DNA from 2 places in the Bacillus sp. NS1 genome. Region 1 is predicted to be linked to the other one. Evidence: a T-box and tRNA genes for the amino acid it is inferred to sense, from the RefSeq annotation. Region 1 holds a T-box; the other holds one or more tRNA genes.

What was found. The T-box of region 1 lies ahead of thrS (threonine--tRNA ligase). A T-box ahead of a tRNA ligase gene usually reads a tRNA of that ligase, here a tRNA-Thr.
Region 2: it encodes a tRNA-Thr, which carries the amino acid that the T-box ahead of thrS (threonine--tRNA ligase) is inferred to sense. The anticodon was not compared.

Annotation. Positions count from the first base shown of each region.
Region 1 is NZ_JBZAZF010000001.1:382,636-390,442, forward strand. It holds gene AC4CV5_RS01945 (HD domain-containing protein) at 1-156, shown strand, start outside; gene AC4CV5_RS01950 (YwgA family protein) at 192-692, shown strand; T-box leader at 804-1,036, shown strand; T-box leader at 1,067-1,288, shown strand; gene thrS (threonine--tRNA ligase) at 1,341-3,257, shown strand; gene AC4CV5_RS01960 (MarR family transcriptional regulator) at 3,377-3,796, shown strand; gene thmT (2-hydroxymuconate tautomerase) at 3,839-4,027, opposite strand; gene AC4CV5_RS01970 (site-2 protease family protein) at 4,136-4,795, shown strand; gene AC4CV5_RS01975 (YwhD family protein) at 4,808-5,326, shown strand; gene AC4CV5_RS01980 (transglycosylase domain-containing protein) at 5,563-7,638, opposite strand.
Region 2 is NZ_JBZAZF010000006.1:19,401-27,207, forward strand. It holds gene AC4CV5_RS18500 (MurR/RpiR family transcriptional regulator) at 1-696, opposite strand, end outside; gene murQ (N-acetylmuramic acid 6-phosphate etherase) at 710-1,627, opposite strand; gene AC4CV5_RS18510 (GNAT family N-acetyltransferase) at 1,736-2,218, opposite strand; gene AC4CV5_RS18515 (2-thiouracil desulfurase family protein) at 2,231-2,686, opposite strand; tRNA gene AC4CV5_RS18520 (tRNA-Glu) at 2,867-2,941, shown strand; tRNA gene AC4CV5_RS18525 (tRNA-Val) at 2,945-3,020, shown strand; tRNA gene AC4CV5_RS18530 (tRNA-Thr) at 3,025-3,097, shown strand; tRNA gene AC4CV5_RS18535 (tRNA-Tyr) at 3,120-3,204, shown strand; tRNA gene AC4CV5_RS18540 (tRNA-Gln) at 3,209-3,280, shown strand; gene sigW (RNA polymerase sigma factor SigW) at 3,510-4,073, shown strand; gene rsiW (anti-sigma-W factor RsiW) at 4,087-4,713, shown strand; gene cdaA (diadenylate cyclase CdaA) at 4,874-5,695, shown strand; gene cdaR (CdaA regulatory protein CdaR) at 5,688-7,139, shown strand; gene glmM (phosphoglucosamine mutase) at 7,158-7,807, shown strand, end outside.

The sequences.
Region 1 (7,807 bases):
ATTAAAGAGCTGTCCAGACAATCGGCTATTGTGGAATCCATCTCCGGAAAACGGCGGACGGACCACAAGCTGTACTATCCGAAGGACCTGATTTGTGACGGCTCTGAACATCCGGAAGCGAAAATGAAAATCCGGCAGCTGCTGGGACTGACATAGAAATTGGAAAGAAGGAAAAAGGAGATGTCGGGAATTTGTTGAAAGAACATGCAAAACTGATGAAGGTGTTCTCGGATTCTGGAGAAATCATCGGGCGGAAGAAGCTGCAGAAAATGATTTATATCGCAAAGAAAATGCAGTTTCCTTTCTATGAGAAATATGATTTTCACTTTTACGGACCGTATTCAGAGGAACTGACGCTCCAGATTGAAGAGCTGTGCAACCTTGGATTTCTGCATGAGGTGAAGGAAAAAAAGGGCGGCTACTTTCAATACCGTTATTCCCTGACTGAGACAGGCTCTGAATTTTTAGACCATGCTGATTTAGATATGCCAGATATCAAAGGGTATATCGAAAGTGTAAACAACCGTTCATCACGATTTTTAGAGCTGGTTTCCACGATCCTTTACTTTGACGGGCTTGAGGATGAGGAAAAGAAAGAAAAAGTCTTTACAATCAAAAGCAAGCAAAAGTATACAAATGAAGAATATGACGAAGCGCTTCAATACATAGAGGAACTGAAGCAGATTTGTTAACCATACCAAGCAAAAGAAATGAACCGTTTCTTTTGCTTTTTTTAACAAAACAGATTGCTGTATCAGGAAATGTATTGTAAAATATATGAAATACCAAACGATCAGTAATGTATACAGGCGCTGATAAGGACATGAGATGCTTTTTACGGTTTCCAGAGAGGGAAGGACAGCTGAGATCTTCCTAACGCAGGGAAAGCAGCTTACCGCCTTTGAGCCGTATCGGGGAAATCAAGTATCTGATACCGTCATGCTGCGTTACAGCACCTTAAAGCCGATACACTTACTATATGTGTTGATCGGGAATTTGGGTGGAACCACGGATAATAAACACATTCGTCCCTTTTAGAGGGATGGGTGTGTTTTTTTATAACTAAATACATGCAATGAAAAGGACATGAATAATCATTACGGTTTTCAGAGAGGGAAGGAAAGGTGAGAGCTTCCCAGCTTAGGATGATCATTTACCGCCTTGGAGCAGCATTGGGGAATTAAAGTATCCAATGCCGTCTATGCTGCGTTACAGCACCAAGCCGACAACATAGCGTTTGTCGGAAATTTGGGTGGAACCACGGGTTAATCACACACTCGTCCCTTACAGCGGGACGGGTGTGTTTTTTTATATAAACAATTATGAAGGAGTGTTTAAAAATGAGTAAACATGTACACATTCAGCTTCCGGACGGACAGATCAAGGAATATCCGAAAGGCATCACAATCAAAGAAGCAGCTGGTTCTATCAGTTCCAGTCTGCAAAAGAAGGCGGCAGCGGGTCAGGTTAACGGCAAGCTCGTCGATCTCAGTTTCAAGCTGGAGGAGGATGCTGAGCTTTCGATTATCACACTTGATTCCCAAGAAGGCTTGCAGGTGCTTCGCCACACATCAGCGCACGTACTGGCTCAAGCGGTGAAACGTCTGCACGGCGAAGTGTCATTGGGGATAGGTCCAGTGATTGAAGACGGCTTCTACTATGACATGAAGCTTGAGCAAAGCTTGACATCAGGAGACTTAGAAACCATCGAAAAAGAAATGAAAAACATTATAAATGAAAACTTGGAAATTAAACGAATTGAGGTTTCCTACGAAGAGGCTGAAGAGCTGTTTGCCAAAAAAGGTGAGCCGTTTAAGCTGGAGATTTTGAAGGATATTCCGCGCGGAGAGGATATCTCGCTGTATCAGCAGGGAGAATTCATTGATCTGTGCCGCGGGCCGCATCTTCCTTCTACAGGAATGATCAAGGCGTTCAAACTGACAAGATTATCGGGCGCTTATTGGCGCGGAGACAGCGAAAATGAAGTTCTGCAGCGGGTGTACGGGGTTGCGTTTCACAAGAAAAAAGATCTCGATGCGCATCTGCATATGCTGGAAGAAGCGGCAAAACGAGACCACCGCAAGCTGGGCAAACAACTAGGGCTGTTTATGTTTTCTGAAGAAGCGCCGGGGATGCCGTTTTACTTGCCGAAAGGGCAGATTGTCCGCAATGAACTGGAACGCTTCTCGCGTGAGCTGCAAACAAAGGCCGGCTACGATGAGGTGCGTACGCCGTTTATGATGAATCAGCGGTTATGGGAGCAGTCAGGACACTGGGACCATTATCGCGACAATATGTATTTTTCAGAAGTGGATGATACAAGTTTCGCAATGAAGCCGATGAATTGTCCCGGACATATGCTCATCTTTAAAAACAGCCTATATTCGTATCGGGATCTGCCGATTCGCATGGCGGAATTTGGCCAGGTGCATCGCCATGAATACAGCGGCGCTCTAAACGGAATGCTTCGCGTCCGGACGTTCTGCCAGGATGACGCCCATATCTTTGTTCGGGAGGATCAGATTGAGAGTGAGATCAAAGAAGCGATTGGATTGATTGATGAGGTATATCGTACATTTAGCTTCGAGTATTCTGTCGAACTCTCGACTCGCCCGGAGGATTCGTTAGGCGATGACAGCCTTTGGGAAGCTTCGGAACGTGCCTTGGCAAACGTCCTTGAGGAGCTCGGTCTGCCTTATGAGATCAATGAAGGCGATGGAGCGTTTTACGGTCCGAAAATTGATTTTCACATAAGGGATGCCCTGAAACGAAGCCATCAATGTGCGACAATTCAGCTTGATTTTCAAATGCCGGAAAAATTTGATTTAACATATATTAATGAACACAATGAAAAGGTTCGTCCTGTTGTCATACACAGAGCGGTATTCGGCTCAATCGACCGTTTCTTCGGCATTTTAATCGAGCATTTCGGCGGGGCATTCCCAGCCTGGCTCGCACCGATTCAGGTTCAAATCATACCGGTTTCGCACGTTCATTTGGACTATTGCAGAAAGGTGCAGGCAGAGCTGAAGCAGCTGGGGATAAGAGCTGGCATTGATGAGCGCAATGAGAAGCTGGGCTACAAAATCAGAGAGTCACAGGTGCAGAAAATCCCGTACGTGCTGGTGCTAGGGGATCATGAAGAACAGGAAGGCGCAGTAAACGTCCGCCAATTCGGAGATCAGCAGAATGAACACGTTCCTTTTCAGACGTTTAAAGATAACCTTGTCAAACAGGTGAAAAATCGAAGGATCTAGGAGAAAAGCTGTGAATTCTCATTTTGCTTTTTTGACTTTCCCTATCCGGAATCAGTAAAATAATAAGTAAATCATATCGTTCGTATGTTATGAATGCATCTCGAAATGGGGAAATCTACATGGACCATGACAAACTGGAAGCAAATTTGCTGGATCACGCACTTACAAAATATTTGAAAAGCACGAAGCAATTAGATGAAGCCACCGTTCCGAAACACGTAAATAATGTAAGAGGATTTATTTTGCGGATCATATACAGACATGGGAGCTGCACCATAAAGGATATTCTGAAGGAAGTCACACTGTCTCCCTCTGCCACAACAACCGCTCTGAACCATTTAGAACAGGAGGGGTTTATTGAGAGATCCAGAAATAACAATGACCGCCGTACTGTATGGATTACGCTTTCTGAATCGGGCCGGGGAGCGGCTGAGCAAATGATCGAAAACCGCCAGCAGCTGATTGACGGCATGTTTGAACGTTTGACAGCCGAAGAGAAAAAGACATTCTTAGCGATTATTGAGAAGCTGACCCAATAGGAATAGAAAAAGCCGGTGCGCAAAGCCCCGGCTTTATAGAGACTATTCCATATCACTCAGGCGTTTGCCTGCGACGGCATAATGGTCTTTTCTCATTTCTTCTATAAATACAACAATTTTTTCTTCAGAAGCACCTGTAGTTTCCTTTACAGCTTCTGTTACTTTCTCGACAAGATTGCGTTTTTGCTCGTCTGTACGGCCTTCGAGCATTTTGACGGTTACGTATGGCATGGGTGCTGAATCCTCCTTTATCTCGTTTCCTCTCTTTAGAAAAAGAGGCTTCTTATAGTATACTGAATAAAGTAAATTCTTGCATTTTTAGAAAGAGGGATATCTCACTTGGACCGTTTTTTATATTATCCGTTATCTTTAATGCCATACCTCGTCATCACGTTAATTGTGTCGTTTACGATGCACGAGCTTGCCCACGCTTATGTCGCATACAAATTCGGTGACGATACGGCGAAAAGACAAGGAAGGCTGACGCTCAATCCCATTAAACACCTTGATCCGTTCGGAACCATTTTGATCTTGGTGGCCGGCTTCGGATGGGCGCGCCCTATTCCCGTTAATCGCCGCTTCTTTAAGAAACCGAGGCTTGCCGGTGTGCTCGTATCTATCGCCGGACCCGTCAGTAACCTGATTCTTGCGTTTATCGGTTTCTTTTTGTTAGTGTTGATGCATGCATACGGAATGGAGCTGTTTGCGGCGTTCAGCACGGGGCTGGATCAGTTTTTTTCCATTTGGATACAGCTGAACCTTGTCTTGTTTTTATTTAATCTGCTGCCGCTTCCTCCGCTCGATGGCTATCGGATTATTGAAGATCTAGTTCCGCCGGGGGTCCGTGCCAAGATGACGCAGGCGGAAAGCTACGGCTTTATCGTCTTTTTGGTTCTGTTTGTGACACCGCTCGGATCTTACGTGCTTTGGCCGATGCTCAATGCCGGAAGAGATTCGATTTTAAAGCTGTTTTCAGCAATATTTCAACCGCTTTTGTAGGAGGTAGAACTCATGGAAGAAAAAAAGAAAAAATCAATCGGGTTTAATATTATCAAAAGTGACCCGACAGACGGACACGGCGGCTTCGGTGTAGGGGCACTCAGCCTCGATAACATTTCTCCCGTATTCGTAGACGTAGAGGAAAAAGAAGCATTCGTTGATATTGGCGCCATGCACGCCCGCAGCACCGTTGAAAAAGGAATTAAATTTCTGCCGAATAAAGAAGAAGTTCCAAACGGCAAACCATACTGGCTTGTGTGGGTGACGATTGACAGAAGAGAAGAGGGGCCTTATTACGCAGGGGTGACAGCCTGTGAAATGACGGTCGACAGAAGCATCAGAAGAGGCTACAAATCGCTGCCTGAGCATGTGAATCTAATGGATAAATCAATGAAACGGAAAATTATCATTGATAAAATGGACGACAGCTCGAAGCGTGTGCTCGGCGAGTTTTTGAAAAATCATGATCAGGGCCTATGGGACCGGTCTTCAGATGAATTAAAAACAGGCCTGCTTCCGGAAAATAATTAATTTGTGAACTTTCTGTGAACTTTTAGAAAATTTGAACTATTTTTCGTAAACATTGAGTAAACTGGTGATACAGAAATAGGACATGGAAAATCCCGAGCCGAAACAAGACTCGGGGTTTTTCATTTTTAGGGAGATATGATGTCGAAACGGGTGACTGGATTTGATTGCGTAACATGGCTTCCATGGATGATGAAGGAACCATACGAATAACCCGGCCTCTGAGGAGCCGGGTTATTTCAATGATTCCGCCCCAGCCATTTGTCCCACCATTTTTTTGGGGAAGCGGGCTTCTCTTTGACTGGATGCAGCTCTTTTGTTTGTTTTGCTGGTTCTGCCCCATAGCATACGTTTGATGGCTCAGTGCCTTTCACAAAATACGTGTAATGTTTGGCTGCACAGCCGGGGCCGGATGTGTAGCCTGTTGCCGGATCAATATACACGCCGGTTACGCCTTTTGGCGGTTTGAATGCAGTTTCCGGTTCTCCTTTAAGCGCATCTTCCATGAAGTCAGCCCAAATCGTTTTGGCGTAGCTTTTTTCTTCGACCGAGTCAATGGTGCTGTTTTTGTCATAGCCGGTCCATACACCTGCGGCCAGCCTAGGATTGAAGCCGATCATCCAGCTGTCTGCGCTGGTGGTTCCTGATTTTCCCGCGTACGTTCTTGTCAGGCGGTTGGTGATCGTTCGTCCGGTTACCGACGTATAGCCGTTTAAATCCGTATCAAACATGCCTGTCATCATACTCGCCGTGACAAAGGCGGCTTTTTCATCAAGCACCTGTTTATGTTGATTCGGGTTTTCGTACAACACATGTCCTGCCGCGTCCGTAACTCTTGAAATAAAAGTCGGTTCGATTTTCTTCCCGCCATTTGCGAGCATGGCATAAGCGTTGACCATCTCAATCGGGCGAACGGGTTCGGTGCCGAGCGCCAGGGACGGCAGTGCTTGAAGATGTGCAGTGATGCCGAATTCCTTTGCTGCCTGTACGAGCTTATTCGTGCCTAGAAAGAGATGTGTTTTCACAGCGTAAATGTTGTCGGAAAGCGCCAGCGCCTGCAGAAGCGTAATCGGCTTGTTGGCGTAGTATCCGTTATAGTTGCTTGGAGAATAGGTTTCTCCCTTTGCATCAATTTGAAACTCAGTTTCTTCGCTCTTCATCAAGGTGACTGGCGTAAATCCGCTCTGAATCGCTTTATAGTACAGCAGCGGCTTGATCGTCGAAGCAGGCTGTCGCTTCGCCTGTGTCGTCCGGTCAAACGGGCTTTTTTGATAATCCCTGCCGCCGACAAGAGCGAGAACGTTTCCTGTGCGCGGATCAATGGCTGAAAATCCGACTTGAATGTCAGAGCCGGCGTTGACGGTTTCGGTAATGGTCTCCTCGGCGATGCGCTGCATCCGTTTATCTACTGTTGTATAAACGTTTAACCCGCTCGTTTCAATTTGTTCCCGCGTCATGCCGAGCTTTTTCTCCAGCTCTCTCATCGCATTGTCATAGAAATAAGGGGCCTTTCTCTTGGAAACTTGTTTATTCAAAGGCTGATAGGAAAGAGGTTCCTTGATCAGTTCATCCGCTTTCCTATGGCTGATCATTCGCTGTTTTTCCATCATCCGCACAATCGTTTTCTGGCGCTCCTTGGCCTTTGTTTCATTGACATACGGCGAATAGCCGGAAGGGCCTTTCGGGATCCCCGCCAATAACGCGGCTTCCGCATCCGTCAGGTTTTTCGCATGCTTGCCGAAATACAGGCGGGAGGCGGCTTCAATGCCGTAGGCGCCGTGGCCGTAGTAAATCGTATTTAAATAGCCTTCTAATATCTCGTCCTTAGAATAGTTCTGTTCCAGACGGATTGTGTAGAACGCCTCATTCCATTTCCGTTTCCACGTTTTATCGTGTTCAAGGTATAAGTTTCTCGCATATTGCTGGGTGATGGTGCTTGCGCCCTGAACCTTGGCAAATGCTTTCAGGTCAGCAAGCGCCGCACCCGCCATACGTTTATAATCAAAGCCGTGATGATCGTAGAAATTCTGGTCTTCAACCGCCACTGTCGCTTTTACAATCGTCGGATTCATGTCCTTTAAGGGGACCCAATAGCGCTTTTCGCCGTAATTCGTTTCCCCGAGCTTTGAGCCGTCACTCGCATACAAAATCGTGGATTGCGGCACTTGCACCGAGGGAGCGCCCTGGTATTTGGCTATCAAAATGACAGTCATAAACACAGCAGCTGCCGCCAAGGCCGCCAAAGCCCCTAAAAAGATAAAGGCGCGAACGGTTTTCAGCGTCAGTCTAAGCCGTTTATTTGTCATTGCATCCACAACGGGTTCCCCCTTTTTTTATGTTTCTACTATTATGAGAAAAAAAGACCGTTTTTAAACATCGCAGAACAAGGACGTATCTTTACTTTTTCCCCGTCATCCTCTATACTTTTTCCTTAGGTGAAAATGAGATTTCAACCGAGAATAAAAGCTGATAAGACGCTTACAA
Region 2 (7,807 bases), on a different contig from region 1:
GTTGGAATGTGCTGTGTATAATGGGACATCAGCCAGCGCGGAGACGGATGTCTGGCTGTATTGTGTCAGGCTGATCGTTGTGATGCCTTTTTCCTTAGCCATCGTAATCAGTTCGATGATTTCCTGCGTCTCTCCCGAAAACGAAATGGCAAATACGATGTCACCCTTATCTGCATTTGCGATTAATGATGCCACAAGATGAGTGTCTGTGAACGCAGTTGCTAGTTTATGGATGCGAAGCCACTTTTGCTGGGCGTCCTTGGCGACAATGCCGGAAGCCCCGACGCCGATAAAATGCACAGTATGAGCTTTGAGAAGCAGAGAAACCGCTCGTTCAAGCTCTTTGTAGTCCATCAAGTCTGAAGTGTCCTGAATGGCTTGAATGGCATTGCCGGCCGCTTTTTCAGAAATGGAGGACAGAGGTTCGTGAGGCGCAATGTCCCGATAGCCTTGTACAGCAGGCTTTGCCAGATCGCCTGCCACTCTCATTTTTAAATCTTGAAAACCCTTTAGACCGAGTGATTTGCAGAGCCTGATGACGGCAGCGTCACTTGAATTGGCTAAGGCGCTGATTTCGCTGACAGTGCTTTCAATTGCTTTGTGGGGATGAGTTAGGATGTAATCCGCAAGTTTACGCTCGGATGGAGGGAGCTTGTGTTTCATTGATTGAATGATCGCTAAACCGCCTGTTGCCATTCTTGGTCTCTCCTTATTCTGAATGGTAATTTTCGATTGCTTTGTCTATAAAACCGTTTGTTTGATCAAGCAATGTTTTAGCTTGTTCCTGATCTGTGCTAGTTTTGAGCATGACGATTGCTGTTTTGACGTGATGATTGGCTTGTTCTAGAGTGTGTCTGGCTGTGTCGTATGAAGCGTTTGTAAGGCTTTGGATGATGCTGATGGCGCGTTCTTTTAGTTTTTTGTTGCTGATGTTGACGTCTACCATCAAGTTTTCGTAAACCTTGCCGATTTTGACCATTACAGCGGTAGATATCATGTTTAGAATCATTTTATGAGCAGTTGCGGCTTTCATACGTGTTGATCCTGTAATAGCCTCAGGTCCGACGACAACCTCAATGCTGTGATCCGCATCCTTGCTGATGGCCGAATGCTCATTACAGGTAAGGGCGACAGTGTGTGCTCCGACTTTGCGGGCGTATGTTAGGGCGCCCGCTGCATAAGGTGTACGGCCGCTTGCTGCGATGGCAATGACGGTGTCGTATGAAGTGAGTTGTATGTTTTTTAAATCTTCGGCTCCTGCTTCTTCACTGTCTTCAATGCCCTCTGCTGCCTGTAAAAATGCTTTGGGACCTCCAGCCATAATTCCGATGACCTGATCTGGGCTTACGCTGTAGGTGGGAGGACATTCAACAGCATCCATGACACCGAGTCTGCCGCTTGTGCCAGCGCCTGTGTATATGAGCCGGCCTCCATTTTGAAATGAGTCATACGCGCAGTCTACAGCTGTTTTAATATCGGGGAGAACCTGCTGAACGGCGGCTGCGACTTTTAAATCTTCGTTGTTGATCATTTTGAGGATGTCGAGTGTATTTGCTTTATGGATTTCAGCTGTTTGGCTATTGCGTGATTCCGTTGTAAGACGGTGAAGGTTTAATGGTTCTGACATGAGGATGCCCCCTGTTTAGAATAATGTATCTTAATATTCAGTATATTCATTTCTGTCATGATATTTCAACTATGTTTTTGCATTTTTGAAATTTTATTTCACTTCAGGCTATAAGAAATAATGAAGGATCAGCTGTTCTCCGAGCGGTCCGATTCTTCTCCTGCCTTTATCAAGGAACCCGCTTTTCATATAAAGGCGCTTTGCGCGTGTGTTCAGATGATTGACGGCCAAAATGATTTCATCGCACCATGGAAAATAACCGCTCACAAAAGAGGGAAGCTGAAGCATTGCTTTTTTTGCATAGCCTTTTCCGTGATGCACAGCGTTTAATGACAGGGAACTGAGCAGTAAAGCAAATGGATTGTTAGAATAGGGTGCCAGCGTTTCTTTTGATGTATGTAAAATGAAAAAACCGACTGGGAGATCGTCTTTTAAGATGATAACCGGATACCGGTCCCGTATGCTCAGGGCCTGAGTCAGCACCTCTTTGGGGAGAGAGGTAAAGCGTTTGTCATCGTTGTTAAGCGTGAATGATTGAAGCTCCGGCAAGTGTTCAGGCTTATAGAAGGATAAAGAAATGTCTAGAGTCATGTGGCGGCCTCCTTACAATATGTCGTCTAGCTGGTTTTCTGAAATGACGCGGTAGCCTGCTTGCTCTAACAGTGCGGCGGTCACTCCGCTGCCGGTGATTTTTGCGCCAGAGAATGTGCCGTTATAGATAAAACCGCTTCCGCACGATGGACTGTTTTCTTTTAATATGATGGCAGAGGCATTGATTTCTTTTGCATAAGCTAATGTCTTAGCGGCACCTTCCATATATAATTCTGTTACATCTTCTCCTGAAGCTGTCATGATTTTCGCGGTTCCATTGAGAACATCCTCGCCGGTGCCTCCGATAATTTCTGCAGGTTCACGAGGAGTTGAGAAGCCGCCAAGAAGCTCAGGGCAAGCCATAACTGCTTTATTTTCACCGACAAGTTTTCTGATTTTCTCTGATGCGGCGTGAGAGCCGTTGTATCTGCATTCAATGCCTCCAAGGCAAGAACTGACTAGGATCATATTGGTTTCTCCTCTCTTGCATCGTTTGTCTCTATCATAAAATAAATGACTAATGTTGGGAGGCTTTTTCAGTTAAAAAAGGAGTTAAAAAGTTTGAAAATAAAAAATTTAATTTTCCTCTTTACAAACAGGGGGTAACCTGTATATAATAACTTTTGTCAGCTCGACGAGAACACAAACGGCCCGTTGGTCAAGCGGTTAAGACACCGCCCTTTCACGGCGGTAACACGGGTTCGAATCCCGTACGGGTCACCATTTGGAGGATTAGCTCAGCTGGGAGAGCATCTGCCTTACAAGCAGAGGGTCGGCGGTTCGAGCCCGTCATCCTCCACCATCTTGCCGGTGTAGCTCAATTGGTAGAGCAACTGACTTGTAATCAGTAGGTTGGGGGTTCAAGTCCTCTTGCCGGCACTGTTTTTCTTAATATGAATATGGAGGGGTAGCGAAGTGGCTAAACGCGGCGGACTGTAAATCCGCTCCCTCAGGGTTCGGCAGTTCGAATCTGCCCCCCTCCACCATTATTGGGCTATAGCCAAGCGGTAAGGCAACGGACTTTGACTCCGTCATGCGTTGGTTCGAATCCAGCTAGCCCAGTCACAGACACCTTTGACCAAAAGGTGTCTTTTTTCTTTTTGAAAAATAATTCCAACTTCTAACTGTTCAGTCTGTATAATAATTTTAAAAATATGTTAAGGTAGTTTATTCACGAATTACCATCTACACCCTGCCAAAAATTTGTTAAACTTATTTTATAAAAAAATTGAAACCTTTTGAAACGAAGCTCGTATACATACAGACCGGTGAAGGCAGAGGTTAGATAAATATGGAAATGATGATTAAAAAGAGAATTAAACAAGTCAAAAAAGGCGACCAAGATGCATTTGCGGACATCGTAGATATTTACAAGGATAAAATTTATCAGCTTTGCTACCGTATGCTTGGTAATGTGCATGAGGCAGAGGATATAGCACAGGAGGCTTTCATCAGAGCGTACGTTAATATCGACAGTTTTGATATTAACCGGAAATTTTCAACTTGGCTTTATCGAATCGCGACCAACTTAACTATTGACCGCATTCGCAAAAAGAAGCCGGATTATTACCTCGATGCAGAGGTGGCTGGTACGGAAGGCTTGACCATGTATTCCCAAATCGCCGCAGATGGGGTATTGCCAGAGGATGCAGTTGTGTCACTGGAGCTCTCAAACACGATTCAGCAGAAAATTTTAAAGCTTCCTGACAAATACAGAACAGTTATCGTATTAAAGTATATTGATGAACTCTCATTAATTGAAATCGGGGAGATTCTGAACATTCCTGTGGGGACTGTGAAAACTCGGATTCACAGGGGCAGAGAGGCTCTTAGAAAACAATTAAGGGATCTTTAAGTGGGGTGATGAAATGAGCTGTCCTGAACAAATTGTGCAGCTTATGCATATGCATCTTGATGGAGATATCCTTCCAAAAGATGAACACGTATTAAATGAACATCTGGAGACATGCGAGAAATGCAGAAAGCATTTTTATGAGATGGAAAAATCTATAGCGCTCGTCCGGAGCACATCGCATGTCGAAGCCCCCGCGGATTTTACCGCTAATGTCATGGCGAAATTGCCTAAGGAGAAGAAAAGAGCTTCTGTGAAAAGGTGGTTCAGAACCCATCCTGTTATCGCAGCTGCTGCGGTATTCATCATTTTGATGGGCGGAGGTTTTTTTAACAGCTGGCATAATGACCACAATTTCAGCGTGTCCAAGCAGCCGAATCTTGTGGTGCATAATCACACTGTGACCGTGCCAGAAGGTGAGACGGTCAAAGGTGATGTCACTGTCAAAAACGGCAAGCTGATTATTAAAGGCAAAATAGACGGGAATGTAACCGTCGTAAACGGCGAAAAGTATATGGCCTCTGCTGGACAAGTCACCGGTCAGATTGAAGAAATCAATCAATTATTCGACTGGACATGGTACAAGATGAAGTCTGCGGGGAAAAGTGTAGTCAATGCATTAAATCCGAAAGGGAAAGAGTAAAGCGCGTCAGCCGCTTTGCTCTTTTTTTATGGGCTGAACGGGCTGGCACATTTCACTTGCCAAATCGAAATGTGGTATAATGGGCTCGCTATGTAAAGTACATATGCGTAACACGTAAAACACAAAATACGAAATGACTGAAATCTTGGAGGACGAGGAAATGGCTTTTGAGGATATCCCTTTTTTGCAGTACCTCGGCAATGCCGTTGATATTCTCCTTGTTTGGTATGTGATATATAAATTGATTATGGTGATACGCGGCACGAAAGCGGTTCAGCTGTTAAAAGGAATTGTAGTGATCGTGCTTGTCCGTATGGCCAGCCAATATTTGGGCCTCAGCACGCTTCAATGGCTGATGGACCAAGCGATAACATGGGGATTTTTAGCAATTATTATTATTTTCCAGCCAGAGCTGAGAAGAGCGCTTGAACAGCTTGGCCGCGGCCGCTTTTTTTCTAGGAGCGGCACACCTGTAGAGGAAGCGCAGCAGAAAACAATTGAGGCCATTACAAAAGCAATCAATTATATGGCGAAACGCCGTATAGGCGCCCTGCTGACCATTGAGCGGGATACTGGAATGGGGGATTATATTGAGACGGGCATACCATTGAATGCAAAAGTCAGCTCTGAGCTGCTGATCAATATTTTTATCCCAAATACCCCGCTTCATGATGGTGCGGTGATTATGAAGAATAATGAGATTGCCGCGGCCGCCTGTTATCTGCCGCTTTCTGAAAGCCCGTTTATCTCAAAAGAACTGGGTACGCGGCACAGGGCGGCTGTGGGCATCAGTGAAGTAACAGACAGTTTGACAATTATTGTGTCTGAAGAGACCGGCGGCGTCAGTGTGGCGAAGAACGGAGACCTTCACAGAGAGCTGACGGAAGAAGCGTTGAAAGAAATGCTTGAAGCCGAGTTTAAGAAAAACACCAGAGACACTTCTTCTAACCGCTGGTATTGGAGGGGCAAGAAAAATGGATAAATTCTTAAACAACCGCTGGGCTGTGAAAATGATTGCTCTGCTTTTCGCGCTCTTGCTTTATGTGGCGGTTAACAGCAATCAAGCACCGACTCCAAAAAAACCTGGTGAATCTTTCTTTCCGACATCAACAACTGATGAAGCAACACTGACCGATATTCCGGTCAAAGCGTATTATGATGATGAAAATTACGTCGTGACAGGTGTTCCGCAAACGGTTAATGTCACGATAAAAGGCTCGACAAGCGCCGTGAAAAAGGCTAGACAGACTAAGAATTTTGAAATATATGCCGATATGGAAAATTTGAAAACCGGCACACATAAGGTTGAGCTAAAGGCCAAAAACGTGTCGGATGGGCTGACAATCTCAATCAATCCGTCTGTTACGACAGTTACCATTCAAGAACGGACGACCAAAAGCTTTCCCGTAGAAGTGGAGTACTACAATAAAAGCAAGATGAAAAAAGGCTATTCTCCGGAGCAGCCGATTGTCAGTCCGAAAAATGTTCAGATTACCGGATCTAAAAATGTGATTGATAATATTTCTCTTGTAAAAGCTTCAGTGAATTTGGAAAACGCAGATGAAACGATTGAAAAGGAAGCGAAAGTGACTGTCTATGATAAAGACGGAAACGCGCTTCCTGTCGACGTAGAGCCCTCTGTCATCAAGATTACCGTTCCGGTGACAAGCCCGAGTAAAAAGGTGCCCTTTAAAATTGAACGGACAGGAAGCCTTCCTGACGGTGTCAGCATAGCCAAAATTGAATCCAGTCCCAGTGAAGTAACGGTTTACGGCTCACAGGATGTATTGGATTCTCTTGAATTTATTGACGGCGTAAGCCTAGATTTAAGCAAAATTAACAAGGATTCCGATATCGAGGCAGATATTCCGCTTCCTGACGGCGTCAAAAAAATCTCGCCGTCAAAGGTGACTTTGCATATAGAGGTAGATAGTGAAGCGGATCAGAAGTTTGAGAATGTCTCTATTAAGACTGTAGGGCTGAGCGGCTCGCAAAACATTGAATTTCTAGATCCTGAATCGCAAGCGATAGACGTGACGGCTAAAGGCTCTCCCGCCAATATAAAAAAACTGAAGAAATCAGATATTGAATTGTATGTGAATGTTTCAGATTTAGATGACGGGGAGCATAGCGTGAAGCTTGAAGTAAACGGGCCCCAGAATGTAACCTGGTCCTTGGGGCAGAAAAATGCCAAAATCAAGCTGACGTCTAAAAAAGGCAATACATCAACTAATGACAACAGCAGCAATACATCAAGGAACCAGGATGACACAGATATGCAAACTGATCAAAAGAACAATCAGCAAGAAGATACAACGAATACTGATAAAAACAGCAATGATCAAAAACAAGACGAAAATAAAGATCAAAACCAAGATCAGGATGAGGATGAATCCACAGCGGATTCACAATCCTCATCAGAATAAAAAAGGAGCGATTATAAAATGGGCAAGTATTTTGGAACAGACGGTGTAAGAGGTGTCGCCAATAGTGAGCTTACACCTGAGCTGGCCTTCAAAGTCGGACGTTTCGGCGGATATGTGCTGACAAAAGACAAACAACGTCCGAAAGTGCTGATAGGCCGCGATACACGGATCTCCGGCCATATGCTGGAGGGAGCCCTTGTCGCCGGACTTTTATCTATTGGCGCAGAAGTCATGCGTCTGGGTGTCATTTCTACACCTGGTGTATCTTATTTAACAAAAGCGATGGATGCAGAGGCAGGCGTCATGATTTCTGCTTCTCACAACCCAGTGCAGGATAACGGCATCAAGTTTTTCGGGGGAGACGGATTTAAGCTTTCTGACGAACAGGAGGCTGAAATTGAGCGCCTGATGGAAGAACCGGAGGATAAGCTGCCAAGACCGGTCGGAGCTGATCTCGGGCTTGTAAACGACTATTTTGAAGGCGGACAAAAATATCTGCAATTCTTAAAACAGACTGCTGATGAAGATTTCACAGGCATTCATGTAGCACTTGACTGCGCAAATGGTGCAACGTCGTCCTTGGCGACACACCTGTTTGCTGATTTAGATGCAGATGTTTCAACAATGGGAACTTCCCCGAACGGATTAAACATTAATGATGGCGTCGG